Regions from separate parts of the Pseudoxanthomonas sp. SORGH_AS_0997 genome, predicted to be linked through region 2. Evidence: riboswitches for the same ligand, from Rfam matches in the RefSeq annotation. Region 2 holds a riboswitch; the other holds the start of a gene.
The links. A riboswitch is a leader RNA that binds a small molecule or an ion and turns the genes downstream of it on or off. The one in region 2 is predicted to bind cobalamin.
Positions count from the first base shown of each region.

Region 1 (14,867 bases), 650 kb from region 2:
CTGGGCATCATCACCGCGGTCTACCTGCCGATCTTCGCGCTCACCGGCGTGGAGGGAAAAATGTTCCACCCCATGGCCATCACCGTGGTGCTGGCGCTGAGCGGGGCGATGCTGCTCTCGCTCACCTTCGTGCCGGCCGCCATCGCGCTGTGGCTGGGCGGTCGCGTGCGCACCGGCGAGAACCGGGTGATGGGCTGGCTGCGGCGAAGCTACGTGCCGCTGCTGGACGCCAGCCTGCGCCATGGGCGCGTGGTCGCCTTCGCCGCGCTCGCGCTGGTGGCGCTGTGCGGTGCGCTGGCCACGCGCCTGGGCAGCGAGTTCGTTCCGCAGCTGGACGAAGGCGATATCGCCATGCACGCCATGCGCATTCCCGGCACCTCCCTGAGCCAGTCGGTGGACATGCAGCAGCGGGTGGAGAAGCGGGTGCTGGCCTTCCCCGAGGTGGCGCGCGTGTTCTCCAGGATCGGCACGCCGGAGGTGGCCTCCGACCCGATGCCGCCCTCGGTGGCCGATACCTTCATCATGCTCAAGGACCGCGCGCGGTGGCCCGATCCGCGCAAGTCCAAGGACGCGCTGATCGGCCAGATCCAAGCCGCGGTGCAGGCGCTGCCGGGCAACAACTACGAGTTCACCCAGCCGATCCAGATGCGCATGAACGAGCTGCTTTCCGGCGTGCGCGCCGACGTGGCCGTCGCGCTGTACGGCGACGACCTGGACACGCTGCGCCAGGTCGGCGCGCGCATCGAGGCCGTGGCCCGCGGCGTGCCGGGCGCGGCCGACGTGCGCCTGGAGGAGACCGAAGGCCTGCCGCTGCTCTCCGTGCTGCCCGATCGCGCCGCGCTGGCCGGCTACGGGCTCAACGCCGGCGACGTGCAGGACACGGTGGCCACGGCGATCGGCGGCGAAGTGGCCGGCCAGCTGTTCGAAGGCGATCGCCGCTTCGACATCGTCGTGCGCCTGCCCGAGGCGCTGCGCGGCGACCCGGCCGCGCTGGCCGACCTGCCGATCTCGCTGGCACCGGCGCTGGCTGGCGACGACGCCGACGAGGCCGGCCGCGTCGGCGGCTGGAACACGCCACGCACGGGCGCCGTGCCGCGCACGGTGCCGCTGCGCGAGCTGGCGCGCCTGGAGATCAGCGAAGGCCCCAGCCAGATCAACCGCCAGGACGGCAAGCGCCGCATCGTCGTCACCGCCAACGTGCGCCAGGGCGACCTGGGCAGCTTCGTGCAGCGTCTGCGCGAGGCGGTCGATGCGCGGGTCGAGCTGCCGACCGGCTACTGGATCAGCTACGGCGGCAGCTTCGAGCAGTTGGCATCGGCCAGCCGACGACTGGCGATCGTGGTGCCGGCGACGCTGGCGCTGATCTTCGCGCTGCTGTTCTGGGCCTTCGGCAATGGGCGCGATGCGGCGGTGGTGTTCACCGGCGTGCCGCTGGCGCTCACCGGCGGCGTGCTGGCGCTGGCAATGCGCGGACTGCCGCTGTCGATCTCGGCGGGCATCGGCTTCATCGCGCTGTCCGGCGTGGCCGTGCTCAACGGGCTGGTGCTGGTGAGCTTCGTGCGCGATCTGCGCGTGCGCGGCGTGGCGCTGGCCCAGGCCGTGCGCGAGGGCGCGCTCGGCCGCCTGCGCCCGGTGCTGATGACGGCGCTGGTGGCCTGCCTGGGCTTCGTGCCGATGGCGTTCAACACCGGCGCCGGCAGCGAGGTGCAGCGGCCGCTGGCCACGGTGGTGATCGGCGGCATCGTGTCCTCGACGCTGCTGACCCTGCTGGTGCTGCCGCTGCTGTATCGCTGGGCGCATCGGCGCGAGGCGGTGTAAGGCGGCGTTCGGGCTTTGCCCGACGTGTGGCTCACGGCCGCCGTCGCCGCCCGCAGGCGGCGGCGGGCGGTTGCCGGGGCCTTGTAGCGCCGACGCCGCGGCCTGGCTTGAACGCCGCGCTACGCGTCGGCGGCTAACATGCCGCTCCCCTTCGTCGCGTGGAGCGCACCGTGTCCTTCCCCTACCCGCTGGTGATCTTCGACCTGGACGGCACGCTGGTGGACAGCGCGCCGGACATCGCCGAGGCGGTCAACCGCACGCTCACCGACTGGAAGCTGCGGACCTTCGACCTGGCGCAGATCACCAACTGGATCGGCGAGGGCTCGCGCCAGCTGATCACCTACGCCATGCGCGCAGCCGGCAGCGATGCCGACATCGACGCGGTGATGCCCGGCTTCCTCAAGCACTACGGGGATACCGCGCTGGATGGCCAGCTGTATCCGGGCGTGGCCGACACGCTGGAGGCGCTGCACGGGCAGGGCGTGCGGCTGGCGGTGTGCACCAACAAGCCCGAGCAGTTCGTGCGCCCGCTGCTGGAGGCGCGCGGCGTGCTGCGTCTGTTCGACGGTATCGTCGGCGGCGACACGCTGGCCCAGCGCAAACCGGCGCCCGAGCCGCTGTGGCACCTGGCCACGCAGTTCGGCGTGGATCCCGGCAAGAGCCTGATGGTGGGCGATTCGGAAAGCGACGCGCTGGCCGCGCACAACGCGGGCGTGCCGCTGGTGCTGCTGCGCTACGGTTATCGCAAGCAGTACGACCTCGACGCCGCCGGCGCGGTCGCGGTGCTCGACACCTTCCCCGAACTGCTCGCGCTGCGCTGAGGGTTCAGCGCCGGCGCGGGCGCTGCGTTTTCCCGGCAGGCGTGCAATAGGCCGCATGCAGCGCCTGCATCACGCCCAGCGCCGGGCTGTCGAGCAGGCGGTAGAAGATGGTCTGGGCCTCGCGTCGGGTGTCCACCAGCTCGGCCTGGCGCAGTACTGCCAGGTGCTGGCTCAGCGCCGACATCGACAGGGCGCTCTTGGCCTGCAGTTCGCCCACCGAAGCCTCGCCCTCCACCAGCCGGCACAGCACGCGCAGCCGCGCCGGATGCGCCAGCGCCTTCAGCAGCGCGCTCGCGGCCTGGGCGTGGCTGGCCATCGCGGCGGCATCCAGCGCAGGCGAGGGCAGGCGGGCGGGCATGGGCTTGACCTTTCGTTTTCGATGCGTCTAATTTAGACAAATCTAAAATATGACGCAACGGGAGTTTCGGATGTCACCGGCATCTTCCTCGCCGCAGGTCCAGCCCTTCCACGATCCGGCCACCGGCACGCTCACCTATGTCGTGCGCGATCCGCACAGTCCGGCGGCGGTGGTGATCGATCCGCTGCTGGATTACGACGCCAACGCCGCGCGCACCTCCACCGCCTCCTCGGACGCGCTGCTGGCCTGGGTACGCGAACAGGGGCTGGACGTGCTGTGGATCCTGGAGACCCACGCCCACGCCGACCATCTCAGCGCGGCCGGCTATCTGCGCGATGCGCTCGGCGCGGGGATCGCCATCGGTCGCGGCATCGTCGGCATCCAGGCGCGCTTCAAGGCGCTGTTCGGCCTGGGCGATGAATTCGTGGCCGATGGACGCCAGTTCGACCGTCTGCTCGACGACGGCGACGTGCTGCAGGTGGGCGCGCTGACCGTGCGCGTGCTCGCCACGCCGGGCCACACGGAGGACAGCCTGAGTTATGTGATCGGCGATGCGGCCTTCATCGGCGACACGCTGTTCGCGCCGGCCTCGGGCACGGCGCGCACCGATTTCCCCGGCGGCGATGCGGCGCAGCTGTACGCCTCGATCCAGCGCCTGCTGGCGCTGCCGGAGGACACGCGCCTGTTCCTGTGCCACGACTATCCGGCGCAGGGCGCCGTGCCGAAGGTCGAGGTCAGTGTCGCCGAGCAGCGTGCGCACAACCTGCATGTCGGCCAGGGCGCGAGCGAGGCCGACTTCGTCGCCCGCCGTCGCGCGCGCGATGCGGTCCTGCCGGTGCCGCGCCTGCTGCTGCCGGCCCTGCAGGTGAACATCCGCGGCGGTCGTCTGCCGCCTGCCGAGGCGGACGGGGTGGCCTATCTGCGCCTGCCGCTCAATCGGCTGGGCGTGCAATGAGCCTGGAGTGGAGCGGCGCACTGGCCGGCGGCGTGCTGATCGGCCTGTCGGCCAGCGCGCTGCTGTGGCTGACCGGGCGCATCGCCGGCGTCAGCGGCATCGCCGGACGCGCGCTGCTGGCGCCCGGCGAGGGCCTGGCCTGGCGGCTGGCCCTCCTGGCGGGGCTGATCTGCGTGGGCGGTCTGGCGCTGCACGCGCTGCCATCCACACAGCCCACGCGCGCCGGCTTTCCGCCGTGGCTGCTCATCGTGGCCGGTCTGCTGGTCGGGGTCGGCACACGCATGGGCAATGGGTGCACCAGTGGTCACGGCGTCTGCGGGCTGGCGCTGCATTCGCGTCGCTCGCTGGCCGCCGTTGCGATGTTCATGGCGGTGGCGATGGCGGTGACCTTCCTGGTGCGGCATGTATGGAGGGGGCCATGAACCGGCAGGTCTGGGCCGCGGCGGCCTGTGGCGCGCTGTTCGGCGTCGGCCTGGTGGTCTCGGGCATGACCGATCCGCAGCGCGTGCTGGGCTTCCTGGATGTCGCCGGGCACTGGGATCCGCGTCTGCTGTTCGTCCTGGGCGGCGCGGTGCTGACCAGCGGCGCGCTGTTTCCGCTGATCCGGCGACGTCAGGCACCGGTGTGTGCGCCGTCGTTCTCGCTGCCGGCCGCACGCGCGATCGATCGTCCGCTGTTGCTGGGCGCCGCGCTGTTCGGCGCCGGCTGGGGCCTGGCCGGCTACTGCCCCGGCCCCGCGCTGGTCGGCCTCGGTGCCGGCATCGGCGAAGCGCTGTGGTTCGTGCCGGCCATGCTGGCGGGCATGGCGCTGCACCGGCTGCTGGCGGGGGCATAAAAAAAGCCGGCGCAACGCGCCGGCTCTTCTCTGCAAACCTTCCTGGGCGAAGGCTTACTGCTTGGCCTGCCAGCGCACGCTGACGGTGTACTCGCGGCCGGGCTGGTTGTACCACTGGACGGTCTCGTAGTCCTTGTCGAACACGTTGGCGGCCTTGGCCAGCAGGGTCCAGTCGCGCGACAGGGCGTACTCCAGGCGCACGTCCATCGTGCCGTAGCCGGCCAGGCGCTCGGTGTTGGCCGCGTTGTCGTAGCGCTTGCCGGCGGCGTTGCCGGTCAGGCCCATGCGGAAGTCGCCGATCGCATAGTCCAGGTCCAGTCGCGCGGTGTCGCGTGCGCGGCGCGCCAGCCACTTGTCGTGGTTGGCGCCGTCGCCGTCGTCGCGCGCATCGGCGTGGCTGAGCTGGGCGTTGATGTCCAGCCCGGCCAGGGTGACGAAGCCGGTCAGCTCGGCGCCGCGGATCCTGGCCTTGTCCACATTGACGATGTTGAAGGCCGTGTCGTAGCCGATCAGGTCCTCGATGCGCGTCTCGTAGGCGTTGAAGGTCCAGTTCCAGCCCTGGCCGTACTGCGCCAGGCCCAGGTTGAGCGACTTGCTCTTCTCCGGCTTGAGGTTCGGATTGCTGAAGCCCGGGTAGTACAGGTCGTTGAAGTTGGGCGCCTTGAAGCCGGTGCCCGCGTTGGCGGTGAACTTGAAGCCGTTGCCGAAGCCGAAGCCATAGCCCAGGCTGCCGGTGGTGTGCGAGCCGAACTGTTCGTTGTCGTCGTTGCGCACCGAGGCCTGCAGCGCGTGCGCGCCGAAGCTGCCCTGGTACTCGGCGAACACGCCGGTGTTGTCGCGCGCGTCGATGTCGTAGGGCGTGGTGCTGGTGACGCGGTCGTTCAGCCAGTCCACGCCCAGGGTGAAGGTCTGGCCTTCGGCGAAGCGGTAGTCGCCCTGCGCCGAGGCGGTGTCGCGGCGGGTGTCGAAGGTGCTGACGAAGCTGCGCGTGCCGGTATCGGCATCGGCGAAGTAGTTGTCGGCCTGGTCGTCATTGCGGCCGGCCTGCACGGTCAGCTGGAACGCCTCGCTCGGGTTCCAGCGCAGCTTGCCGCCGGCCACGCGCTGCAGGCTCTTGGCCTCGTTGCCGCCGAACAGGGTGCCGTCGTATTCGTTGTAGCTGTCGGCGTTGAGGAAGTTGCCCTCCAGCGCCAGCGTGTCGGTGACGTCGATCCCGGCGCGCAGGCCGAAGGAGGTGTTGCGGTAGCCGTCGCGGTCCGGCTCGTCGGCGTAGCAGCCGGCGCCGAAGGGATGGGCCGCATCGCCGGCGGTGCCGCGGCAGGCGTTGATGCCGTCGGTGTCCTGGTAGCCGCCGTTGGCCGACAGCCAGCCGCGTTCGCCGCGATAGCTGAAGCCGGCGCTGTGGTCGCGCAGGCCATGGCTGCCGAAGCCGGCCTGGGCGTAGGTGGTCAGGCCCTTGCCGCCGCTGCGGGTGAAGATCTGGATGACGCCGCCGATGGCTTCGGAGCCGTACAGGCTCGAGCGCGGGCCGCGCACGATCTCGATGCGCTCGATCTGCGACACCGGCAGGTCCTGGAACGCGGCCAGCCCTGCGGTGACCGAGCCGATGCGCACGCCGTCCACCAGCACCAGCACGTGATCCGATTCGCTGCCGCGCAGGAACACGCTGGTCAGCTTGCCCGGCCCGCCCTGGTTGGCGATGTTGATGCCGGCGCGGCCGGCCAGCAGCTCGGGCAGCGAGGTCGCCTGGCTGCGCTCGATCTCCTCGCGCGAGATGACCTGCACGGGGACGAGACTGTCCTGGACGGCGACTTCGGTGCGCGTGGCGGTGACGCTGATCTGGTCCAGATCGGTGGCGTCGTCGGCGGGCCGCGCCAGGGCGGTGGCGGAAAGGCTCAGGCCGATGGCCAGGCAGAGCAGGGTGGTCTTCATGTGGGGAACTCCGTCGCGCGCCTCGCACGTGCAAGGCAGGAAAGTCGCGGCGACGGAAGGCAACACAGGCGGACAGCGCGCACGGCAAGGCGTGGGCGCGGCACGCGCGACGCCCTCCGCATCGCAACCGGTGGTGGGTTCGGTACGAACCCGTGCTGCTCAGGCCGGTCTCCGGGCTTGCGAGCTGGAAGGCACTCCTTCCGCCGTCGCGCCTTCCCGCGTGCGCTAGGGCACGCAGTGGCCGATGCGTTGGCATGGCTCGCTTACCGTTGCGGGGGCAGCGCCGGATTCGTCCCGTGGCGGGGCTCACCGGCTTCCCGTTTCAACCTGGACGCGATGGATGCGCGGCAGGTCACCTGAAAGCGGCGCGGATTGTACGCGATCCGGCGCCTGGCGCGGCGCTCAGTCGCTGTCGCGGCCGGGGCTGTCGAAGAAATCGAACGTGGGTGCGGCGCCGCCTTCCTCATCGTGGCGGGTGGTGGTCACCGGTGCGGCGGCGGGGCGGCCGCGCGGAGCGGGCAATGCGGCGGCGGCGACCTCGACCTCGGCCACCATCTGCTGGCGGCGGGCGTCGGGCACGTCCTGCCAGTGGCAGCCCAGCAGGGCGCCTTCCAGGGCGTAGAGCAGGTTGAGGCTAGGGCGGAAGCCGGCGCGCTTGATGCGCATGAAGGCTTCCACGGGACCGGCCGCGCGCAGGTCCTCTTCGGTGCGCAGGCCGACCTGACGCAGCCACGCAGCGGACTTGGGGCCGATGTTGCGCAGCTGCGTGGTGCTCACGCCAGGGCGTCCACGAAGGCCGCGGCGATGGCTTCCAGGCCGCGCTGGTCGTCTTCGTCGAAGCGGCCCACCTGGGGGCTGTCGATGTCCAGCACGCCGATCAGGGCGCCGTCTTTCACCAGCGGCACCACCAGCTCCGAACGCGAGGCCGCGTCGCAGGCGATATGGCCGGGGAAGGCTTCCACGTCGTGGACGCGCTGGGTCTGGCGGGTGCTGGCCGCCGCGCCGCACACGCCCTTGTCCAGGGCGATGCGCACGCACGCCGGCAGGCCCTGGAACGGCCCGACCACCAGCTCGGTGCCATCGAAGAAATAGAACCCGGCCCAGTTGAAGCCGGGCAGTGCGTGGTAGAGCAGCGCGGCGAGGTTGGCGGCGTTGGCGATGCGGTCGGTTTCCCCGTACATCAGGCCGCGCGCCTGCTCCAGCAGCTGCGCGTATTGCTCGGGCTTGGTCCCGGAGAGGGTCTGGGTCGCGAATGACATGTCGTGGATTCTACGACGCATGGCGCGCAGACCGGCCATGGTTGTGCAGGAAACGCTATGTCCCCGGTGCCCGCGGCGCGGAAAGCTTGGTTCTTGCGATCGAGGATCGCGGGGGCGTGCGCGTTCTGGCTTCGGTTGGGCAGCGGTCCGGCGGGCGGTGGCCGCTTTTCCCTCAGTCGGGGCGTCCTGCCCTGCCTTAAGGCGCTCGGCTTCCTGCCTCGCTCGTCGCGGCCCCCGCCCGCCGGCCCGCTGCCGCGCGCGTCGAGATGATCGGCTTCGGTCGAAAGAGGTCCTGCTTGGTTCACTGGGGAGCCTCGACCGTTCGGGCCCGTGGCGGCGCGCTATCGGGCTCCCATCTCCGTGGGAGCGACTGTCTCCTCAATCTGTAGAGCGGAGCTTGTGGCAATCCCCTTTTGGGGACTCCGCTGCTCTTCGTTCGGTTCATGGGAGGGCCCCAGCGGAGCGAGCTCCGCTCTACAGGCTCCCACCGAACACGAGCGGAGCGAAGAGCGGTCGGCGAAGCGTGTTTCCCGGCCCTGCACCCTGGTGGCGGAGACAAAAAAAAGGCCCGACAGGGGGAGGGACCTGTCGGGCCTGGATTTGTGCGGGGGGAGGGACCCACACAAATGGGGGTTGCGTGGCGCGGCGCGCCGGCGCGAGAACTGCTGTTGCGACGCAGCATAACGCCGGACTTGGTGCGATGCAACATCCCCTGTCGGTACGACCGACGAACGGTCGGCCGCGGGTCGATGACGCGCCTTGGTGTCAGTCCGCGCGCGGTCCGCGATAGCGGCTGCCGGCCGTGCAGGTCTCGTGGACCACGACCTGGCTCAGCATCGGCAGGGCGGGCTTGAGGTGGTCCCAGATCCACTCTGCGATGCGCTCGCTGGTCGGGTTGTCCAGGCCCTCGATGTCGTTGAGGTAGTGGTGATCGAGCCGTTCGTAGAGCGGCTTGAAGGCCGCCTTGACGTCGGCGAAGTCCATCACCCAGCCGGTGTGCGGATCCAGCGGGCCGGTCAGATGCAGTTCGACGCGGAAGGAATGGCCGTGCAGGCGGGCGCACTTGTGCCCCTCGGGCACGTTCGGCAGCCGGTGCGCGGCCTCGAAAGTGAAGACCTTGAAGATGTCCATGGCGGGCAGTCCGGGGCCGGCGCGTGGGCGTCGGCGGTGAAGGAAAGGGGACGCGCCGGCCTGCGGCGCGTCCCCGATGGCAGCTTAGTGCGCGGCGCGCGGCGCGCTCTGGCGCCGACCGCCGTCGCGGCGGCCGCCGTTGTTGGGCGCGCTGCCGCTGCCGTGCTTCTTCGGGCCGGCGTGGGCGTGGGCCTGCGCCTGGCGCGGGGCGTCGCCGTGCGGACGGCGGCCGTGGCGGCGCGGCGGACGGGTGCCCGACGGCTGCTCGGCCTTGCCCGGCGCGCTGTTGCCCCAGCGGATCGGATGCTGCGGCACGAAGCCCTCCACATCGCGGATCTCCACGTCGCGGCCCAGCAGGCGCACGATCTGGCGCAGCAGCTTGGCGTCTTCCTGCGCGACCAGCGACACCGCCTCGCCGGTGGAGCCATTGCGGCCAGTGCGGCCGATGCGGTGCACGTAGTCCTCGGCCACCATCGGCAGGTCGAAGTTGATCACCTTGGGCAGCTGGTCGATATCGATGCCGCGCGCGGCGATGTCGGTGGCCACCAGCACGTTGATCTTGCCGGCCTTGAAATCGCGCAGCGCGCGCAGGCGCTGGGCCTGGCTCTTGTTGCCGTGGATCGCCGCGGTCTGGATGCCGGACTTCTCCAGGAAGGTGGCCAGCTTGTCGCTGCCGTGCTTGGTCTTGGCGAACACCAGCGTCTGCACGCGCGTGTCGGCCGCCAGCAGGTGCAGCAGCAGCTCGCGCTTGCGCGCGCTGTCCACCGGGTGCACGCGGTGGGCGATGGTGTCGGCCACGGTGTTCTTCGGTGTGACCTGGATTTCCAGCGGGTCGACCATGAACTCGCGCGCCAGCGCCTTGATCGGCTCGGCGAAGGTGGCCGAGAACAGCAGCGTCTGCCGATCCTGCTTGGGCAGCTTGGCCAGGATGCGCTTGATCGAGGGCAGAAAGCCCATGTCGAGCATGCGGTCGGCCTCGTCCAGCACCAGGATCTCGATGCCCGACAGGTCCACGCTGCGGCGCTCGATGTGGTCCAGCAGGCGGCCCGGGCAGGCGATGACCAGGTCCACGCCACGACGCAGCGCGTCCAGCTGCGGACCCATGCCCACGCCGCCGTAGATGGTCGCGGCCGGGATGCGCAGGTACTTGCTGTAGTCGCGCAGGCTCTCGAAGACCTGCGTGGCCAGCTCGCGGGTCGGGGTCAGCACCAGCGCGCGCGGCCGACGCGGGCCACGGGTGACTTCCTGCGAGGACGTGCCCAGGTGCTGCAGCAGCGGCAGGCCGAAGGCAGCGGTCTTGCCGGTGCCGGTCTGCGCGCCGGCCAGCAGGTCGCGGCCTTCCAGCGCCGGCGGGATCGCCTGCTCCTGGATCGGGGTGGGATGTTCATAACCCTGCTCGGTCAGCGCGCGCAGCAGGAACGGGGCAAGCCCCAGGGATTCAAACGACATGAGAAAACTCCGGATGGACGCCCACGCCGCGCGGCCCCTGCCTGATCCGTGCGACGCGAAAGCGCCGCCGGCCACGCAAGCCAACGCGAGGAGAAGCGTGTGTTGCCCGAAGCGTTCCCGAACCGCGCTGCGAGTAACTGGATGGGCGGCCCGTGCCGACACTGGCGCGAACCGTCTTTGCGAAGCGAAAAGGCGTCGGAAGGAAGGGGGGCGAGGCGGGCGTAGGGCCCTGGCCGCGCCGCTGGTCCCGTCAAGGGAAACACGACTGCCGCTAGCGAAGCGCGTCGATGGTAGCAGATTCCAGGCCCGCCCGTGGCCCCGCCTCACGCCCGCCCCCGCACCGCGGCGCTTCTGACGAGCGCCATTGCCACCTCCGATCACGTCACAGCCGTTGTAGAGCGGAGCTTGCTCCGCTGCTTTTCGGCCGGATCACGGGAAGGCCCCAGCGGAGCAAGCTCCGCTCTACAAAGGCCGGATCATGGGAAAGCCCCCGCGGAGCAAGCTCCGCTCTACAAAGGCCGGATCACGGGAAGGCCCCAGCGGAGCAAGCTCCGCTCTACAAAGGCCGGATCATGGGAAGGCCCCAGCGGAGCAAGCTCCGCTCTACAAGGGCCGGATCAGGGGAAAGCCCCGGCGGAGCAAGCTCCGCTCTACAGGTAGGGGCCGCCATGGCGGCGATGTGGCTTTCCCACGGGCCCATCCGACCCCCCAGCACCAGGGGCGTATCATGCAGCCTCAGTTAAGGCAGAGCGGCCGATCCGACCATGAGCCTGCGCATCCAACGCAATCCCACCGACCCCAACCAGACCAGCGTGGAGGGCCACGGCTGCCGCGTCTGCCTGGTGCGCCATCTCGCAGTGTGCACCGCGCTGCCGCCCGATCAGGCCAAGGCGCTGGAGGCGATGACCGGCGACACCCATCTGCGCGCCGGCGAACTGCTGGCGCGCGAAGGCGAGCCGCGGCGCTACGTCTTCACCGTGCAGAGCGGCGCCCTGCGCCGCACCCGCACGCTGGCCGACGGCCGCCGGCTGGTGGCCGGGTTCCTGATGCAGGGCGACTACATCGGCTTCTCCGGCGCCAGCCACTACCGCCACACCATCGAGGCGATCACCGACGCCAGCCTGTGCGCGGTCTCCCAGCCCGGCATGCGCCAGCTGTGCCAGACCTATCCGGGCCTGGAACACGAGCTGATGGAGCGCGCCTGCATCGAGCTGGACGCCACGCGCGATAAGCTGATGGCGCTGGCGCGGATGACCCCACCCGAGCGCCTGGCCGGTTTCCTGGTGGACATGGCCGCGCGCCGCGCCCGCCAGGGCCTGGACGATGCCGTGGTCGAACTGCCGATGACGCGCACCGACATCGCCGACTACCTGGGCCTGACCATCGAGACGGTCAGCCGCTGCTTCACCCGCCTGCGCACCGACGCGCTGATCGCCACGCCCGAGCCGCACACCGTGCGCCTGCTCGACCGCGACAGACTCGAGGCGCTGGCGGCCGCCGCCTGAGGCGTCTGCGCGGTCCCTAGGGACTGATGCTGTAGGTGATGTACAGGCCGCCGCCGGTGAGTACCACCATCGCCACGATGAAGGCCACGTCGGCCACCTGTTCGAGCCGGTGGTTGCGCGTGCCGGTGCGCAGCCCGAAGTAGGACACCAGCGTGGCGATCAGGAAGATCACCGCGTCCCAGGCCAGCAGGTCGTCGGCCAGGGTCGCCTTCTGATTCACCGCCGCCGCCACGTGCAGCAGGCCGACTCCGGTCAGGCACACGCCGACCATGGCCGCCGAGATCGGGCAGATCAGCGCGCAGATCTTCTCGTCGAGCTTGCTGCGTGCAGGGTCGTACATGGCCGAACGTGTGGGGGTACGGACTCCGACTCTAGCGCAGCTGCGTGCATCGGCCGTTGCCCGGACTTAAACGCGGGCGTGCGTTTCGCTCATGGCTGCGCGCGGGGCGCGAGCCGGCCGTCGATCAGCTGCCAGTGCGCGTCGGCCCAGCCGGCCGGCAAGGCGTCGTGGGTGATCACGATGACGGTGCGGCCGGCGCTGGCCTGGGCCAGGTCGGCGAGCAGGGCCTGGGCGGTGTCCACGTCCAGGCCTTCGGTGGGTTCGTCCAGCAGCAGGATCGGCGCATCGCGCAGCAGCGCGCGTGCCAGGGCCAGACGCCGGGCCTGGCCGGCCGACAGGGTGCGGCCGTGTTCGCCGACCCAGCCGTCGAGCTGGCCGGGCAGCGCGCGCACCAGATCGTCCAGGCGCACCTGCGCCAGCGCCTGCCACAGGCGCGCCTCGTCGGCTTCCGGCGCGCCCAGCTGCAGGTTCTCGCGCACGCTGCCGGCGAAGACCGGCGCCTCCTGCGGCAGCCAGGCGATGTGGCGATGCCAGTCGGCCAGGGCGAAGCTGCGCATTTCCTGGCCGCCGTAGCGCAACGTACCTTCGGTGGGATCGACCAGCCGCAGCAGCAGCGCCAGCAGCGAGCTCTTGCCCGCGCCGCTGTCGCCGCCGATGGCCACGCGCGTGCCCGGCGCGATGCGCAGCTGCACCTGCCGCAGTACAGGCGCGGCGGCGCCGGGCCAGCGGAAGGCGACCTGATCCAGCTCCAGCACGCCGGTGGCGGGCACGGCCTGCGGCGCTTCGGGATCGGCCACCTGCGGCGCGGGGGCGAGGGTGGCCTCCAGCCGCTGCGCGGCGGTGGCGGCGGCGTGGCGTTCGCGCCAGGCCAGGGCGGCGCCCGCGCTGGCTTCCAGCAGGGCCACGGTCATGAAGAACAGGCCGGCGGCCGCGGGCGAGCCCAGCGTGCCGGTGCCGACCGCCTGCAGCAGCAGGCCCAGCACCAGCACCAGGGTCACCGCGCTGATCGCGCCATGGCCCAGGGTGCCCAGCGCGAGCACGCGCTTGCGCTGGCGTTCGAGCCGTTCGAAGTGCGTGCTGCGCGCGTCGATGCGTGCGGCCCAGGTGGCGCTGGCGTGCAGGGCGGCCAGGTCGGTCGCGCCGTCCAGGCCGTCCAGCACTTCGGCGCGCAGCACGGCGCGGGCCTGCGCGCGGGCCTGTTCCTGCGCCTGTGCGCCGCGCGCGGTCAGCCAGGGCAGGCCAAGGCCCAGCAGCAGGCACGCCAGCAACAACACCAGCCCGGCCAGCGGCAGCACGCAGGCCATGACCACGCAGGCCAGCACCATCAGCGTGCCCAGCGCGACCAGTGGGCCGAGGGCGCGCACCAGGCCGCCTTCGACGCGTTCGATGTCGCCGACCAGCTGGCCCAGCAGTTCGCCGGTGCGCAGGTGGCCCAGCTGCAGCGGCGCCAGCGGCAGGGCGCGGCGGAAGAAGCCGGTGCGCAGGTCCGCGCCAATGCGCAGGGTCACGTCGTGGCCGATCAGTTTCTCGAAGTAGCGCGACAGGATGCGGATGAAGGTCAGGCCGCGGATGCCGGCCGACGGTCCGAACAGGTTGAACCCCAGCGCCCCCACGCCGGCCAGCGAGGCGGCGGTGAGGAAGTGCCCGGCCAGGCCGAGCAGCGCGGTGCCGGCCAGCGCGGTGAGCGTCATCAGGGCCAGGGTCAGCGCGACGCCGCGGCGGTGCCGGGCCAGCAAGGCGTTCATGCCGCCCTCCGTACGCCCGGCGTGCGGTCATCGCCCAGCCACAGCACCTGGCCCAGGCGCTCGATCACGGCCGCGCTGTGCGTGGCCACCAGCAGGGCGCGGCCCTGGCCGAAGCGCAGCAGGGCCTCGAGCAGCGCGGTTTCGGTGTCGGCGTCGAGGAAGGCGGTGGGCTCGTCGAGCAGCAGCAGCTGCGGGTCCTGCAGCAGGGCACGGGCCAGCGCCACGCGCCGGGCCTGGCCGCCGGACAGGCCGAAGCCGCCCTCGCCGATGCGCGTGTCCAGGCCATCGGGCAGCGCGCGGGCGAAGTGCAGCACCTGCGCGGCGTCGGCGGCGGCCTGCAGCTGCGCGGGGCTGGCCTGCGGCGCCGCGATGCGCAGGTTGTCGGCGATCGTCCCGGCGAACAGATGCGGGCGCTGCGGCGCGTAGCCGATGCGCAGGCCGGAGGCGTGCTGGATCAGGCCCGCCTCCGGCGGCAGCCAGCCGGCCAGGGCCTCGAGCAGGGTGCTCTTGCCGCAGCCGCTGGGGCCGGCCAGGGCCAGGTGCTGGCCCGGGGCCAGGTCGAAGGACAGGCCCTGCACCGCGGCGCGCGCGGCACCGGCATGGCGCAGGCGCAGGTCGCGCACGCGCAGCAGCGCCGGAGCGAGGGTGGGCGCCGGCCTGGCGTCGGCATGCGGCGGCGGGGCGGGTGCCGCGTCGTCCATGGCCAGCGCGCGATTGAT
Region 1 covers NZ_JAVIZI010000001.1:2,618,873-2,633,739, reverse strand. Annotated here, with positions in the region: gene QE438_RS11535 (CusA/CzcA family heavy metal efflux RND transporter) at 1-1,818, shown strand, start outside; gene gph (phosphoglycolate phosphatase) at 1,989-2,639, shown strand; gene QE438_RS11525 (metalloregulator ArsR/SmtB family transcription factor) at 2,644-2,997, opposite strand; gene QE438_RS11520 (MBL fold metallo-hydrolase) at 3,068-3,952, shown strand; gene QE438_RS11515 (YeeE/YedE family protein) at 3,949-4,374, shown strand; gene QE438_RS11510 (DUF6691 family protein) at 4,371-4,787, shown strand; gene btuB (TonB-dependent vitamin B12 receptor) at 4,842-6,719, opposite strand; cobalamin riboswitch at 6,864-7,094, opposite strand; gene QE438_RS11500 (TfoX/Sxy family protein) at 7,122-7,496, opposite strand; gene QE438_RS11495 (GAF domain-containing protein) at 7,493-7,978, opposite strand; gene queD (6-carboxytetrahydropterin synthase QueD) at 8,744-9,109, opposite strand; gene QE438_RS11485 (DEAD/DEAH box helicase) at 9,194-10,558, opposite strand; gene QE438_RS11480 (helix-turn-helix domain-containing protein) at 11,323-12,063, shown strand; gene QE438_RS11475 (hypothetical protein) at 12,080-12,403, opposite strand; gene cydC (thiol reductant ABC exporter subunit CydC) at 12,493-14,148, opposite strand; gene cydD (thiol reductant ABC exporter subunit CydD) at 14,145-14,867, opposite strand, start outside.
Region 1: it holds a riboswitch for cobalamin, as region 2 does, so the genes downstream of both, btuB (TonB-dependent vitamin B12 receptor) here and metE (5-methyltetrahydropteroyltriglutamate--homocysteine S-methyltransferase) in region 2, are expected to answer to the same signal.

Region 2 (14,867 bases):
CGGCGCAGTTCCCGTTCGATCACCTGGACCCGACCAAGCTGATCCCGGAGGAGACCATCCCGCTGCAGATCATCGGGCGCATGGTGCTGGACCGCTGGCCGGACAACTTCTTCGCCGAGACCGAGCAGGTGGCCTACTGCCCGGCCAACATCGTGCCCGGCATCGACTTCTCCAACGATCCGCTGCTGCAGGGACGGCTGTTCTCGTACCTGGACACGCAGCTCTCGCGGCTGGGCTCGCCCAACTTCCATCAGCTGCCGATCAACGCGCCCAAGTGCCCGTTCCACAACAACCAGCGCGACGGCCACATGCAGATGGGCGTGCCGAAGGGGCGCGTGGCCTATGAGCCGTCCTCGCTGCAGGAAGACAGCCCGCGCGAGACGCCGGCCGGCTTCCGCAGCCACGCGATGGTCGATGATGGCGCCAAGGGCCGCGTGCGGCCGGAAAGCTTCGCCGACCACTACAGCCAGGCGCGGCTGTTCTACCGCAGCCAGACCAAGCCCGAGCAGGCGCATCTGGCGTCGGCGCTGGTGTTCGAACTGTCCAAGGTCGAGACGGCGCATGTGCGTGAAGCCGTGATCGGTCATCTGCGCCACGTCGATGCCGACCTGGCCCAGCGCGTGGCCAATGGCCTGGGCCTGGATACGCTGCCGCCGCCGGCGCAGGCCAAGGTCGAACCGATCGACATGCCGCTCTCGCCGGCGCTGCAGCTGATCGGCAAGATGAAGGACACGCTCAAGGGCCGCACGGTCGGCATCCTGGTGCATGACGGCTCGGACGTGGGCACCGTCAAGGCATTGCAGAAGGCGGCCAAGGACGCGGGCGCGACGGTCAAGCTGGTGGCGCCCAAGCTGGGCGTGGCGCTGTCGGACGGCCGGAAGGTCAGCGCCGATGGTCAGCTGGCGGGCACGCCGTCGTTCGTGTTCGATGCGGTCGCGGTGGTGCTGTCGGCCGACGCCGGCAAGGCGCTGGCCAAGGATTCGGCGGCGATCGATTTCGTCAGCAACGCCTGGGCGCATCTGAAGGCCATCGCCAGCGATGCGGGCGCCGCGCCGCTGCTAAAAGCCGGCAACGTCGGCAAGGACGCGGGTATCGTCGATGCGGCCGACACCAAGGGCTTTATCGCCGCGGCCAAGACGCGGCAATGGGCGCGTGAGCCGAAGCTGCGCATGCTGGCCTAAAGTTTTCGCCAAGCATGGCCCGACGGGCACGCCGGCTTCTGCCGGCGTGCCCTTGTCGTTTCAGGCGATGCGAAGCGCACCCGGATGTCGTGACCTGTTCAGCGATTCACTGCGCGGCCATCACGTGCGGCTCAGTAAATCTGAGCCACGCATTCTCTCCATCCGACCACCATGGCCGACCTCGCAGTGCAATCCGACGTTCTCGTCGCCATCCTGCTCGCCGCGCTTCTTGCCGCCGTCCTCGTCCTGCTGGTCCAGCCCTTGTTCGGCGGCCGCAAGCGCGCACTGCACGACGCCGACTGGGAACCGGAGCGCCAGCAGCTGGCCGTGGATCTGGACCAGTGGGCGGCTGACCTGCGCGTGCTGGCCACCTCGCTGCGCCTGGGCCACTGGGGCGATGTGCGCTACGCGCTGCAGTGGCGCACGCTGGATCCGCCCGCTTCGTTGGTGGACGCGCTGGACTGGGATTCGATCAGCGGCCAGCGGGCGGAGGTGCTGGCGCTGTCCAAGGTGATCGGCCACGCCGACGAGCTGGCGCAGATCGCGGTGATGACCGACCAGGTGGCGATGCTGCAGGGCGGCGCCGCAGTCACGCGCGACACCGTGACCTACGCCGCGGCCGACTATGCCAATGCGTTGCTGGTGCTGGCCGACGCCGCGGCCAAGGCACGTGCCGAACTGCGCCCGGACGCACGGGTCGCGGCGATCGCCCAGCCGACCGGTTGAGCGCGCGGCTGCTTATCGTCTTGTCACACATCGCGGCGTTGGGCCCTGTTGCTGGCGGTACACCGATCCTTGTGCACGAGTGCGAGAGAGGCCTCGTGTGCGCCTTCGGTTGTCGACCGCAGGTCCGGCGGATGCACATCCGCCTCGCTGGCGTCGTGCTGTCCCATCCGCGCCTCGTCCCGCGCATGACGTCTCTGCGAAGCGGACAGGGGAAGCATTGATGTGGCCAGTCTCGCGCGTCTTCGAGCGCGCCAAGCTCAGGCACGCCAAGCGCGAAGCCTTGACCGCGCGTCGGCTGCGCAGTGCGGCGCAGGCCAGGGCGGACGAGGAAGCGCATCGGCTGTGGATGGCGGCGGCCCAATGCAGCTGCGTGCTCGAGCGACTGCGTCGCCGTGTCGGTGCGCGGGACCAGGACGGGCGCCTGCTCGAACAGGCGCGCAGGCTGGCGCTGTTCGAACTCGATGCCGAGCGCGCGATTGCCGCACTGCGGATGCGGGTGCTCCAGGGCACCCATAGCATCGACGAGCAGCGGGCGCGTTCGGTCACCGCGCGTGACCACCTGGAAACGGCGGCCGACGAGCTGGAACTGCGCGCCAATCTGGTCGATGCCGGGCAACAGGCGCGCCAGCTGCGCAAGCACTCCGAGGTGCTGCTGAGCGAAAGCAGACAACATCTACTCGCCACCTGCGCGCCACAAGAGATGTAGCTGCCCACACGCGAAGCGTCAGCACCGCGCGAAGACGTCCTGACCTCAACGCCACATCGCTGAGCGAAGAGAAAACGCGATGCGTTCAAGCAGCAGTAAGTGGTCTCGCCTTCACCCGGCATGGGCGGGGGCGCAGCGATGGTATCGGCACACTTCCAGGACCTGCCCCTATGCGCGCCTTCCAACAACGGCACACCCTGCTGCTGGTCGATGACGACTACACGATTGCCACGGCGACCGGTGAATATCTCGAATCGATCGGCTACGACGTCGACTACGCCCACGACGGACTCGAAGGCCTGCGCCTGGCCAGCGAGCAGCACTACGACGTGATCCTGCTAGACGGCAAGATGCCGCGCATGGACGGGCTGGATGTCTGCCGTGCGTTCCGCCGCGAGGTCAAGCGCAGCACGCCGATCATCTTCCTGTCGGGCCGCGAGCGGGTCGAGGATCGCGTGACCGGCATCGAGGCCGGCGCGGACGACTACCTGGTCAAGCCATATGCCCTGCCGGAACTGCAGGCCCGCCTGAACGCGCTGATCAAGCGCCAGCGCCGTCAGCTGGCGGGCACGCGGCTGACGGTCGGCGATCTGACCCTGGAGACGGAGAACTACACGGTCAAGCGCGCCGGCCAGCGGCTGTCGCTCTCGCCGATCCAGTTTCAGCTGCTGGCGGTGCTGATGCGGCATTCGCCGGCGATCGTCACCCGGGCCCAGCTGGAGCGCGAGATCTGGGGCAGCGACCTGCCGGACTCGGACACGCTGCGCAGCCACATCTACAATCTGCGCAAGGTCATCGACAAGCCGTTCGATAGCCCGCTGCTGCACACCCACCTGACCTTCGGCTTCCGTCTGGCGCCAGTGGACCAGCCGCTGCCATCGACGCAGGCCGAGACCGATTCGGCCGCCGTGGCGGCCTGAGACGGCCCCTGGGCCCGGCGTCGGTCCCTTCCCACTCACCAAGGATTGCGCTTGCCCCAGGAAACCGCACCCGGCTTCAAGTCCCCGGCGATCGACGACCTGCGCCTGAAGGGTCACAAGTCGGACATCTTCTTCGCGGCGGTGGAAACCACCCGCATGCCGATGATCGTCACCGACCCGCACCAGCCCGACAACCCGATCATCTTCGCCAATCGCGCCTTCATCGAGATGACCGGCTACAGCGCCGAAGAGCTGGTCGGGCGTAACTGCCGTTTCCTGCAGGGCAAGGACACCGACCGGGCCACGGTCGCGGCGATACGCGAATCGGTGGCGCAGAACCGCGAGTTCGCCGCGGAGATCCTGAACTACCGCAAGGACGGCACCTCGTTCTGGAACGCCTTGTTCACCTCGCCGGTGTTCGACGAGCAGGGCAATCTGATCTTCTTCTTCGGTTCGCAGCTGGACGTCAGCCGCCGCCGCGACGCCGAGGTCGCACTGCGCCAGGCGCAGAAGATGGAAGCGGTCGGCCAGCTGACCGGCGGCATCGCGCACGACTTCAACAATCTGCTCCAGGTCATGAGCGGGCACCTGGAGCTGCTGGGGATGCTCAACAGCGCCGAGAAGCCGGACCAGGCGCGCATCGAGGCCGGCATCGCGCGTGCGCAGGCCGCCGCCAAGAAGGCCGCCACGCTGACCCAGCAGCTGCTCGCATTCGCGCGTCGCCAGCGGCTGGAGGGCCGGACCACCAACCTCAACACGCTGGTGTCGGGAATGATCGACCTCGCGCACCGCTCGCTGGGCGACGATGTCGAGCTGGTCACCCACCTGGACGCCTCGCTGTGGAACGCCAAGCTGGACAGCACCCAGGCCGAGGTGGCGCTGCTGAACATCCTGCTCAATGCGCGCGACGCGATGGAGGATCGCCCGCAGCGGCAGGTGACCATCGAGACGGCCAACGTGGAGGTGGACCAGAGCGATCTCAGCAGCCCCGACTTCCATCATCTGGCGCCGGGTCACTATGTCAGCGTGGCCGTGACCGACACCGGCTGCGGTATGCCGCTGGACATCCAGCAGCGCGTGCTGGAGCCGTTCTTCACCACCAAGGAGGAAGGCAAGGGCACCGGGCTGGGCATGAGCATGGTGTACGGCTTCGTCAAGCAGTCCGGCGGCGCGGTGCGCATCTATTCGGAGGTGGATCGGGGCAGCACGATCCGGCTGTATTTCCCGGCCCAGCCCAGCGAAGGCGGCAAGCCGCAGCTGCCCGAACCGCGGGCCAGCGGCCGCGGCGGCAGCGAACGGATCCTGATCGTGGAGGACCGTGAGGAGGTCGCGGCGGTGGCGCAGATGTTCCTGGAAGCGGCCGGCTATCAGACCGAGGTCGCCAGCAACGCGGCGCAGGCGCTGGAGCTGCTGAAGGCGAGCGACCCGTTCAATCTGCTGTTCACCGACCTGATCATGCCGGGCGGCATGAATGGCGTGGTGCTGGCCCATGAGGTCATGCGGCGCAGCCCGGCGACCAAGGTCATCCTCACCACCGGCTATGCCGAGAACACGCTGGCGCGCAGCGACGCCGAAGGCGCGCAGTTCGACGTGATCAACAAGCCCTATACCCAGCGCGACCTGCTCAAGCTGGTCCGTCAGGTGCTGGACGGCCCGACCGGCGTGGGCTGAGCTGCGGCGGCGGCTGCGCCATCAAGCAGCTGCGAGACGACGAGGCCCCGAAAGGGGCCTTTTCGTTGGCGCGACCGATCCGTGAGCCGCCTTGACGCGCCCGCCAGACGGCGCGTAAGGTGCGTCCGTCGTGGTTCCATCGCTTCATCCACATGAAGCGATGGATTAAACGGGAATCCGGTGAAGGCGCGCCCCGTGCGCGTCCATTCCGGAGCTGCCCCGCAGCGGTCATTGGAAACGAAGCCTGCCAACAGCACTGGTCCGCGCCGCAAGGCATCGGGCCGGGAAGCGGCAGGGAGTAGGGGGTGCGGACCCGTTCCGCGCCGTGTCCATGAGCCCGAAGACCGGCCCCGGCCGGAGGACCCTGCTCGGTCTTCCGCTTCGACCTGGCACCGCTCGCGGGAGCGGCACGGGCGCGTGATGCGGCGGGCGCGAGGCCCGGTGCCGCAGGCGTGCGCGTGTGGAGGTTTCCGCGCACGGGGCCGGTTCGCCCGCGGGGGCGAAGGTCGCTGGCATGGCACGTTGCAGCCGCAGGGCTGTAAGGCGTGGCGTGCGGTTCCTTCGTTCCTCAATGCCCACACGCAATGAGGATCCATTCAATGACCAGCGTCACCAACCTCGGCTTTCCGCGCATCGGACCACGCCGTGAACTCAAGCACGCCCTGGAGCGCTACTGGAAGGGCGAGGACAGCGCCGACACGCTGCAGGCTACCGCTGCGGCCCTGCGCGCACAGCACTGGCAGCTGCAGCGGCAGGCCGGCGCCGACGTCCTGCCCAGCAACGACTTCTCGCTCTACGACCATGTGCTGGACACGGCGTTCCTGTTCGACGCCCTCCCGCAGCGTTATCGCGCCCTGGCCGACGTCGACCCGTTGGCCGGCTACTTCGCCATGGCGCGCGGCGTGCAGACCGGCGGCATCGACCTGCGCGCGCTGGAGATGACCAAGTGGTTCGACACCAACTACCACTACATCGTCCCCGAGCTGCATGCCGGCCAGCAGTTCGCCCTGCGCGGCGACAAGCCGGTGGCGCAGTTCCTGGAGGCCAGGGCCGCCGGCTTCGACACGCGTCCGGTGCTGCTGGGGCCGGTGAGCTTCCTCCTGCTGTCCAAGACCACCGATGGCAGCGACCGGCTGGCACTGCTCGAGCGCCTGCTGCCGGTGTACGCGCAGCTGCTCGAACGCCTGCATGCCGCCGGCGCGGCCTGGGTGCAGATCGACGAACCCACGCTGGTGCTGGACCTGGACGAGGCGGCGAAGGCGGCTTTCGCCCGCGCCTATGCGTTCCTGGCCCAGGCGCCGCGCTCCAGGCTGCTGCTGACCACCTACTTCGGCGCACTGGGCGACAACCTGGACCTGGTCGCGCGGCTGCAGGTCGAGGGTCTGCACGTGGACCTGGTGCGCGCGCCGGAACAGCTCGACGCGGTGCTGCAGGCCTGGCCCAAGGGCCGCGTGCTCTCGGCCGGCCTGGTCAACGGGCGCAATGTCTGGCGCACCCACCTGGACAACGCGCTGACGCTGGCGCGCTATGCGCAAGGGCACGTCGGCGCCGACAACCTGTGGCTGGCGCCGTCGTGCGCGCTGCTGCATGTGCCGGTGGACCTGGAGCAGGAGAAGGCGCTCGATGCCGAACTCAAGTCCTGGCTGTCCTTCGCCCGGCAGAAGCTGGGCGAGCTGCGCGTGCTGGCCGACGCGCTGGACGGACGCGAAGGCGCGGAAGGCCCGCTGGCGCAGCAGCGCGCCCGCCTGGAATCGCGCCGCCAGTCGGCGCGCGTGCATCGGCCCGAGGTGGCCCGGCGCCTGGCCACGCTGAGCGAGGCCGACAGCCGGCGCGCCTCGCCTTACGCCCAGCGCCGTCTGCTGCAGGAGCAGGCGTTCGGGCTGCCGGTGTATCCGACCACCACCATCGGCTCGTTCCCGCAGACCCAGCAGGTGCGTCAGGCGCGCGCCCAGCACAAGGCGGGCAAGCTGTCCGACGCCGACTACGAGACCTTCCTGGAGGCCGAGACCGAGCGCTGCGTGCGCTTCCAGGAACGCATCGGCCTGGACGTGCTGGTGCACGGCGAGTACGAGCGCAACGACATGGTCGAGTACTTCGGCGAGCAGCTGGACGGCTTCGCCTTCACCAAGCTGGGCTGGGTGCAGAGCTACGGCAGCCGCTGCGTCAAGCCGCCGATCATCTTCGGCGACGTGGTGCGCCCGAAGCCGATGACCGTGCGCTGGTCGCGCTACGCCCAGTCGCTGACCCAGCGGCCGATGAAGGGCATGCTGACCGGCCCGGTGACGGTGCTGCAGTGGTCGTTCGTGCGCGACGACCAGGCCCGCAGCGAGACCTGCCGGCAGATCGCGCTGGCCCTGCGCGATGAGGTCAACGACCTGGAGGCCGCCGGCATCGGCATCATCCAGATCGACGAGCCGGCCATCCGCGAAGGCCTGCCGCTGCGCCGCGATGCGTGGTCGGACTACCTGAATTGGGCGATCGAGGCCTTCCGTATCTGCGCCAGCGGCGTGGGCGACGCGACCCAGATCCACACCCACATGTGCTATTCGGAGTTCAACGACATCATCGATGCGGTGGCGGCGATGGATGCGGATGTGATCTCGATCGAGACCTCGCGCTCGCGCATGGAGCTGCTCGATGCGTTCGTGCGGTTCCGCTATCCCAACGGCATCGGCCCGGGCGTGTACGACATCCACTCCCCGCGCGTGCCCTCGGTGGAGGAAATGGTGGAACTGCTGCGCAAGGCGCGGGCGGTGCTCAGCCCGCAGCAGCTGTGGGTCAACCCGGACTGCGGCCTGAAGACCCGCGGCTGGGACGAGACGCGCCATGCGCTGGAGCAGATGGTGGAAGCCGCAGGCCGCCTGCGCGCGGATCTGGCCCAGGCGGCCTGATGCGCGCGTGCCGCGCCTGCGCTGCAGGCGCGGCATTTCGGCGCACGCGGCACACCACGCGGCGTGTCCCCGGCTGAAACCGTTATGAAGCCGATAACGTTTTCACGGCTGCCAGCGACGCGGGGCTTGCGTACACTCTGGCTCCCCCATCTTTCATAGGACTTGCCGACCGTGTCGATCAACCAGGAACAGCGGGACAAGATTGCTTCCGGCCAGGGCTTCATCGCCGCACTGGACCAGAGCGGCGGCAGCACGCCCAAGGCGCTCAAGCTCTACGGCGTCGACGAGTCGGCCTATTCCAACGATGCGGAGATGTTCGCGCTGGTCCACCAGATGCGCGAGCGCATCGTCACCAGCCCGGCGTTCACCGGCGAGCGCGTGGTCGGGGCGATCCTGTTCGAGCGCACGCTGGACGACCGCTTCGCAGGCGAAGAGGCCGCGCACTACCTGTGGAACGTCAAGCAGGTCGTGCCGTTCCTGAAGATCGACAAGGGCCTGGAGGACGAGGCCAACGGCGTGCAGCTGCTCAAGCCCATCCCGGGCCTGGCCGAGCTGCTGGCCAAGGCCAAGGCCAAGGGCGTGTTCGGCACCAAGGAGCGCTCGGTCATCAAGGCCGACAACGCCGCCGGCATCGCGGCGGTGCTGGACCAGCAGTTCGAGCTGGGCCAGCAGGTGCTGGACGCCGGCCTGGTCCCGATCATCGAGCCGGAGGTGGACATCAAGGCCGCCGACAAGGCGCAGATCGAGACCACGCTGAAGCAGGGCCTGCTCGAGCGCCTGGACAAGGTCGATGCGGCCACGCCGGTCGTGCTCAAGCTGACCCTGCCCAGCGTCGATGGCTTCTTCAAGGAACTGGTCGACCACCCCAGCGTGCTCAAGGTGGTGGCGCTGTCCGGCGGCTACAGCCGCGATGAGGCCAACGCCAAGCTGGCCCGGAACCCCGGCATCATCGCCAGCTTCAGCCGCGCGCTGACCGAGGGCCTGAGCGCGCAGCAGAGCGACGAGGAGTTCAACAAGACGCTCGATGCCACCATCGAGTCGATCTACCGCGCCTCGATCGCCTGATCGACGCGGACGGTGTGGTTCACGCAGGCCCCGCTTCGGCGGGGCCTGTTGCGTTTCAAGGGCCGCGGCAGGCGGGCTTCAACGATCGGCGGCGCGGTCGGCCCAGTCGGCCAGGTGACTGCGCAGGGCCTGCGCGGTCGGCGACAGCGGGCGCGCGCCGTCCCAGCACAGGCACAGGCGTCGCTGCGCCCAGGGCTCGTGCAGCGCAACGCCGCGAACACACGGCCCAAGCCGCGCCAGCGCGGCGGCCGGCACCACGGCCACGCCTGCACCGGCAGCAACCATCGCGCCGATGGCCTCGAGTGTACGCAGCCGCACGCGATATGCCAGACGCAGGCCCAGCGCCGCCGCCTGGGCGTCCAGATGCCGCTGCAGGGCACTGCGTTCGGGCAGGCCGATCCAGGGTTCGGCCGCCAGATCGGCCAGGCTCGGCGCCTGCGCACTGGCGGCGGCATGCGCGGGCGGCAGCAGTGCCACCAGGGTGTCGCGCGCGAAGTGCTGGCGTTGCAGGCCTGGCGAGGCCGCGGCCTCCGACAGGATGCCCAGCTCCACCACGCCGGCCTCCAGCGCCTTGGCGATCTCCTCGCTGCTGCGCTCCAGTAGCTCCACGTCGATGTGGGGATGGGCCGCCAGCCAGGAGGCCAGCGCGGCGGGAAGCGCCTCGCTCATGGTCGCGGTATTGACCATCAGGCGCACGCGTCCGCGCGTCCCGCGCGCGTGATCGGCCAGTGCGTGCCGCAGCAGCGCCGACTGCTGCAGGATCGAGCGCGCGTGATGGGCCACCGCCTCGCCCGCCGCGGTGGGCCGGATGCCCTTGGGCAGGCGGTCGAGCAGGACGACCCCGGCGTATTCCTCCATCGCGCGCAGGCGCTCGCTGGCGGCGGCCAGCGACAGGTGCGCGCGCTCGGCGCCGGCGGTGATGCTGCCGGCGTCCAGCACGGCCAGGAACAGGCGCAGGTCGGACAGATCGAATCGCAAGGCCAAGGGCTCCTTCGGCTGGCCCGAAGGTCGGCATCGGACAGACCGCATTGTGCCCGCGCGCGCCACGCCGTTTCATGGCGGCATGCAGATCTCGACGGAAGTGTGGTGGCTGATCGTGCTCGGCACGTTCTTCGTGGCCGGCTGCGTGAAAGGCGTGACCGGCATGGGCCTGCCGACCGTGGCCATGGGCGTGCTGGGCGCGCTGATGTCGCCGGCCTGGGCGGCCGCCTTGCTGCTGCTGCCTTCGCTGGTGACCAATGTGCTGCAGCTGGTCAGTGGCGGGCAGCTGGGTGCGCTGCTGCGACGGCTGTGGCCGATGCAGCTGGCGGTGGTCGCCGGCACGCTGCTGGCCTCAGCCTGGCTGGCCGACGGGGCGGCGCAAGGCACGGCACGCCTGCTTGGCATCGCGCTGGTGCTCTACGCCCTGGTGACCCTGCTGTCCCGCCCGTTCCGCGTGTCGCCCGCGCTGGAACGCGTGCTTGCGCCGCTGGTCGGGGGCATCACCGGCGTGGTGACGGGGGTGACCGGCGTGTTCGTGATCCCGGCGGTGCCCTTCCTGCAGGCGCTGGGCCTGCAGCGCGATGCGCTGGTGCAGGCGCTGGGCCTGTCCTTCACCGTCTCCACGCTCGCGCTGGCCGCCGGCCTGGCCCTGCATGGCGCGCTCTCGGTCGGCCATCTGCTGCCGTCGTCGATCGCCGTGCTGCCTGCCCTGGCGGGCATGTGGCTGGGCCAGCGCCTGCGCCAGCGCATCCGTCCGGCCGCGTTCCGGACCGGCTTCCTGATCTGTCTGCTGCTGCTCGGGGTGGAGCTTGCGTGGCGCGGTTGAAACGCGGGCGCGTGCGGGGTCGGAGCGCTACTGGCCGATGCTGCCGCGCAGGTCGACCTGTTCGACGCCGGGGACCCCGCGCAGGTCTTCCAGGGCCTGCAGCAGCGCCGCCTGCGGCACGGTGCATTCGCAGCGCACGTCGAGCAGATCGGTCTGCGGCGTGCGCGGCTTGAGCACCATGCGCTGTACCGGCAGGCCGCTGCGCTCCAGCTGCTGCTGGATCTGCCCCAGCGGCGCGTGCTGCCGCGACAGCACCAGCTTCAGGCCCGGCATCGAGGCGCGGCGGCGGCGCAGATAGCGGCGCTCCAGCGGCTTGAGCACGGCCAGGATGATCCACAGCAGCGCGGTGGCCAGCACCGCGGCCGCGTACAGGCCGCTGCCGGCGGCCAGCCCGATCGAGGCCACCGCCCACAGCCCGGCTGCGGTGGTAAGGCCGCGGATCACCTGCTCGCGCTGCAGGAACAGGATGGTGCCGGCGCCGAGGAAGCCCACGCCGCTGATCACCTGGGCGGCGATGCGCGAGGGATCGAGCACCACATGCGGATTGCCCAGCACGTCGTTGAAGCCGAACGCCGAGACGATGATGGCCAGGGCCGCGCCGACGCAGACCAGCATGTGCGTGCGCAGGCCGGCGGCCCACTCCAGCCGGCCGCGGTCGGCGCCGATGATGCCGCCCAGCAGCGCGGCCAGCAGCAGGCGCAGGGCGATCTCCCAGGTGTCGAGCATGTGTGCGGTCTCCTTGCAGGCAGCCGGTGCGCTGCACGCACGGGCAACGCGGCTGAGCCTAGTCCCATCGCGATCAAGGCGCGCTCAAGGCGGCGCCGGCTTGAGGCCGCTGGCGCGCGTGGCTAGGCTGCGGCTTCCCCACGCCGCTGGCCGCTTCGATGACCAACATGCCTTCCGATACCGCGCTGATCGTGGTCGATCTGCAGCCGGACTTCATGCCGGGCGGCGCGCTGGCCTGCTTCGAGGGCGATGCGATCGTGCCGGGCATCGCGCAGCTGCTGGCCGCGCGCGTCTACGGCACGGTCGTGGCCTCGCAGGACTGGCATCCGGGTGCGCATGCCTCCTTCGCCGCGCAGCATCCGGGGCGTGCGCCGTTCGAGGTGATCGAGCTGCACGGCCAGCCGCAGACGCTGTGGCCGCCGCACTGCGTGCAGGGCACGCCGGGCGCGGCGCTGGATCCGCGCGTGGACTGGACGCCGGCCGACCTGATCCTGCGCAAGGGCACCCATGCCCAGGTCGATTCCTACAGCGCGTTCCGCGAGAACCACGGCCCGGATGGGCTTCGTCCCAGCACCGGCCTGGCCGGCTGGCTGCGCGAGCGCGGCATCGCGCAGGTGCACGTCTGCGGGCTGGCGCGCGATGTCTGCGTGCTGTGGACCGCCCAGGACGCGCGCGCCGAGGGCTTCGAGGTGGCGTTCCTGTGGGAGCTGACGCGCCCGGTCACGCCGGAGGGGGACGCGCCGACGCGCGCGGCGTTGCAGGAGGCAGGGATCCCGATTCGCTGAACGCGTGATCCGAGTCGCCAAGCCGGGGAGCGGGATTCCCGGGTTTGACAACTCCGGGGCCAAAACGTGTATTTTGCGTTAAACGTGCTGCGTCACAGCACGCCTCGCATACCACCCACGCCCCCGGAGTCGCCCCATGTCCGCCAGCAGGTCGCTGCGTCACGCCACGCTCGCCATCGCCATCAATGCCGCCGTCGCCACCGTCGCGTTGGCGCAGCAGGCGCCGGTGGCGCTGGATGCGGTCACCGTCACCGCCGACCGCCGCGCCGAGAACGCCAAGGACGTGCCGGTCTCGGCCACCGTGCTGCGCCCGGAATACCTGGACGCCCTCTCCACCAGCGCCTCGGACGTGCGCGTGCTGGCCGGCAAGTCGCCCAGCCTCAACGTGGAGTCCTCCAACGGCCGCGTGTTCCCGCGCTTCTACATCCGCGGCTACGGCAACACCGACTTCACCACCTACGCCTCGCAGCCGGTGTCGCTGGTGTACGACGACGTGGTCTACGAGAACGCCTTCATCAAGGGCTTCCCGATGTTCGACCTGGCCAGCGTCGAGGTGCTGCGCGGCCCGCAGGGCACGCAGTTCGGCCGCAACACGCCCGGCGGCGTGGTCAAGTTCAACTCGGTGCGGCCGGTGCTGGGCGAGACCTCCGGCTATGCCAGCGTGTCCTACGGCACCCATGCGACCAGCTCGGTCGAAGGCGCGCTCAACCTGCCGATGGGCAGCGACTGGGCCGCGCGCATCTCGCTGCTGCAGCAGCACCGCGACGACTGGGTGACCAGCCAGATCAGCGGGCAAAAGCTGGAAGGCTACGACGACTCGGCCCTGCGCCTGCAGGCGCTGTTCCAGCCCTCCGAGGACTTCAACGCGCTGTTCAACGCGCACGCGCGCAAGCTCAACGGCACCGCGCGCCTGTTCCGCGCCAACATCATCCAGTCGGGCAACAACAACCTGGTCGATGGCTTCGACCCGGACAAGGCCTACATCGACGGCCACAACGCGCAGGAGCTGACCACCTACGGCGGCAGCGCCAACCTGACCTTCAGCTCGGGCGATGTGACCTTCCACTCGATCACCGGCTACGAGGGCATCTCCAAGTACTACAGCCGCGGCGACATCGACGGCGGCTACGGCCCGGGCGCGTTCGTGAACCCGGCCGCGCCGTCGGGCCCGGGCTTCATCCCGTTCTCGGTGGAGACCGCCGGCGGGATCAAGTCGCTGGACCAGTTCACCCAGGAGCTGCGCGCCGAGTCGGATTACACCGGCCCGCTCAACTGGCAGGCCGGCCTGTACTACTTCTACGACAACGTGCAGGGCGAGGCCTACGACTACGACACCCTGGCCGGTGGCGCACTGACCGGCTACGACCTGACCAAGCAGAAGACCAGCTCGTGGGCGGCGTTCGCCTCGCTCAACTACCAGGCCACCGACGTGCTCAACCTGCGCGCCGGCATCCGCTACACGCACGACCACAAGACCTTCGACATCCTGCAGTGGGACCGCACCTCGCCGCCGCCGATCGGCGGTGACACCAGCGGCTCGAAGGTCACCGGCGACGTCGCCGCGACCTGGGCGCTGAGCGATGCGGTCAACCTGTACGCGCGCGCCGCGCGCGGCTATCGCGGCGCCAGCTTCGGCCCGCCGTCCACCGGCGTGCCGGTGACCGTGGCCCGCCCGGAGACGGTGGATTCTTATGAGCTCGGCATCAAGGCCGACCTGTGGGAGCGCCGCGGCCGGCTGGCCTTCGACATCTACAGCATGGACATCAAGGACCAGCAGCTGACCGCGGTGGGCGGCACGTCCAATGCCGTGCAGCTGATCAACGCCAAGAAGAGCCAGGCCTACGGCGCCGAGCTGGACTTCGACCTGCTGCTGACCGAGAACCTGCGCTTCGGCCTCAACGGCAGCTACAACCACACCGAGATCAAGGACAAGGACCTGGCCACCTCGACCTGCTCGGCGTGGGTGTGCACGGTGACCGATCCGGTCGATGCCAACGGCTTCGCCCGCATCGACGGCAACCCGCTGCCGCAGGCGGCCAAGTGGATCGGCAACGTCAACCTGCGCTACGGCGTGCCGATGGGCGCCGATGGCGAGCTGTTCTTCTACACCGACTGGTCGTATCGCAGCGAAGTGAACTTCTTCCTGTACCAGTCGCGCGAGTTCATCGGCCAGCCGCTGACCGAAGGCGGCCTGAAGATCGGCTATACCTGGGCCGACGGCAAGTACGAGGCCTCGGTGTTCTGCCGCAACTGCACCAACCAGATCCGGGCCACCGGCGCGATCGACTTCGACAACCTGACCGGCTTCGTCAACGATCCGCGCATCATCGGCGCGCAGTTCCGCGCGGGCTTCTGACGCGCGAGGCACCTTCCTGTAGAGCGGAGCTTG
Region 2 covers NZ_JAVIZI010000001.1:3,269,941-3,284,807, reverse strand. Annotated here, with positions in the region: gene QE438_RS14300 (catalase) at 1-1,181, shown strand, start outside; gene QE438_RS14295 (hypothetical protein) at 1,353-1,907, shown strand; gene QE438_RS14290 (hypothetical protein) at 2,188-2,613, shown strand; gene QE438_RS14285 (response regulator transcription factor) at 2,784-3,533, shown strand; gene QE438_RS14280 (histidine kinase famiy protein) at 3,690-5,204, shown strand; cobalamin riboswitch at 5,319-5,572, shown strand; gene metE (5-methyltetrahydropteroyltriglutamate--homocysteine S-methyltransferase) at 5,804-8,095, shown strand; gene QE438_RS14270 (fructose bisphosphate aldolase) at 8,273-9,160, shown strand; gene QE438_RS14265 (LysR family transcriptional regulator) at 9,239-10,138, opposite strand; gene QE438_RS14260 (sulfite exporter TauE/SafE family protein) at 10,224-10,967, shown strand; gene QE438_RS14255 (MgtC/SapB family protein) at 10,995-11,693, opposite strand; gene QE438_RS14250 (nicotinamidase) at 11,852-12,478, shown strand; gene QE438_RS14245 (TonB-dependent receptor) at 12,615-14,834, shown strand.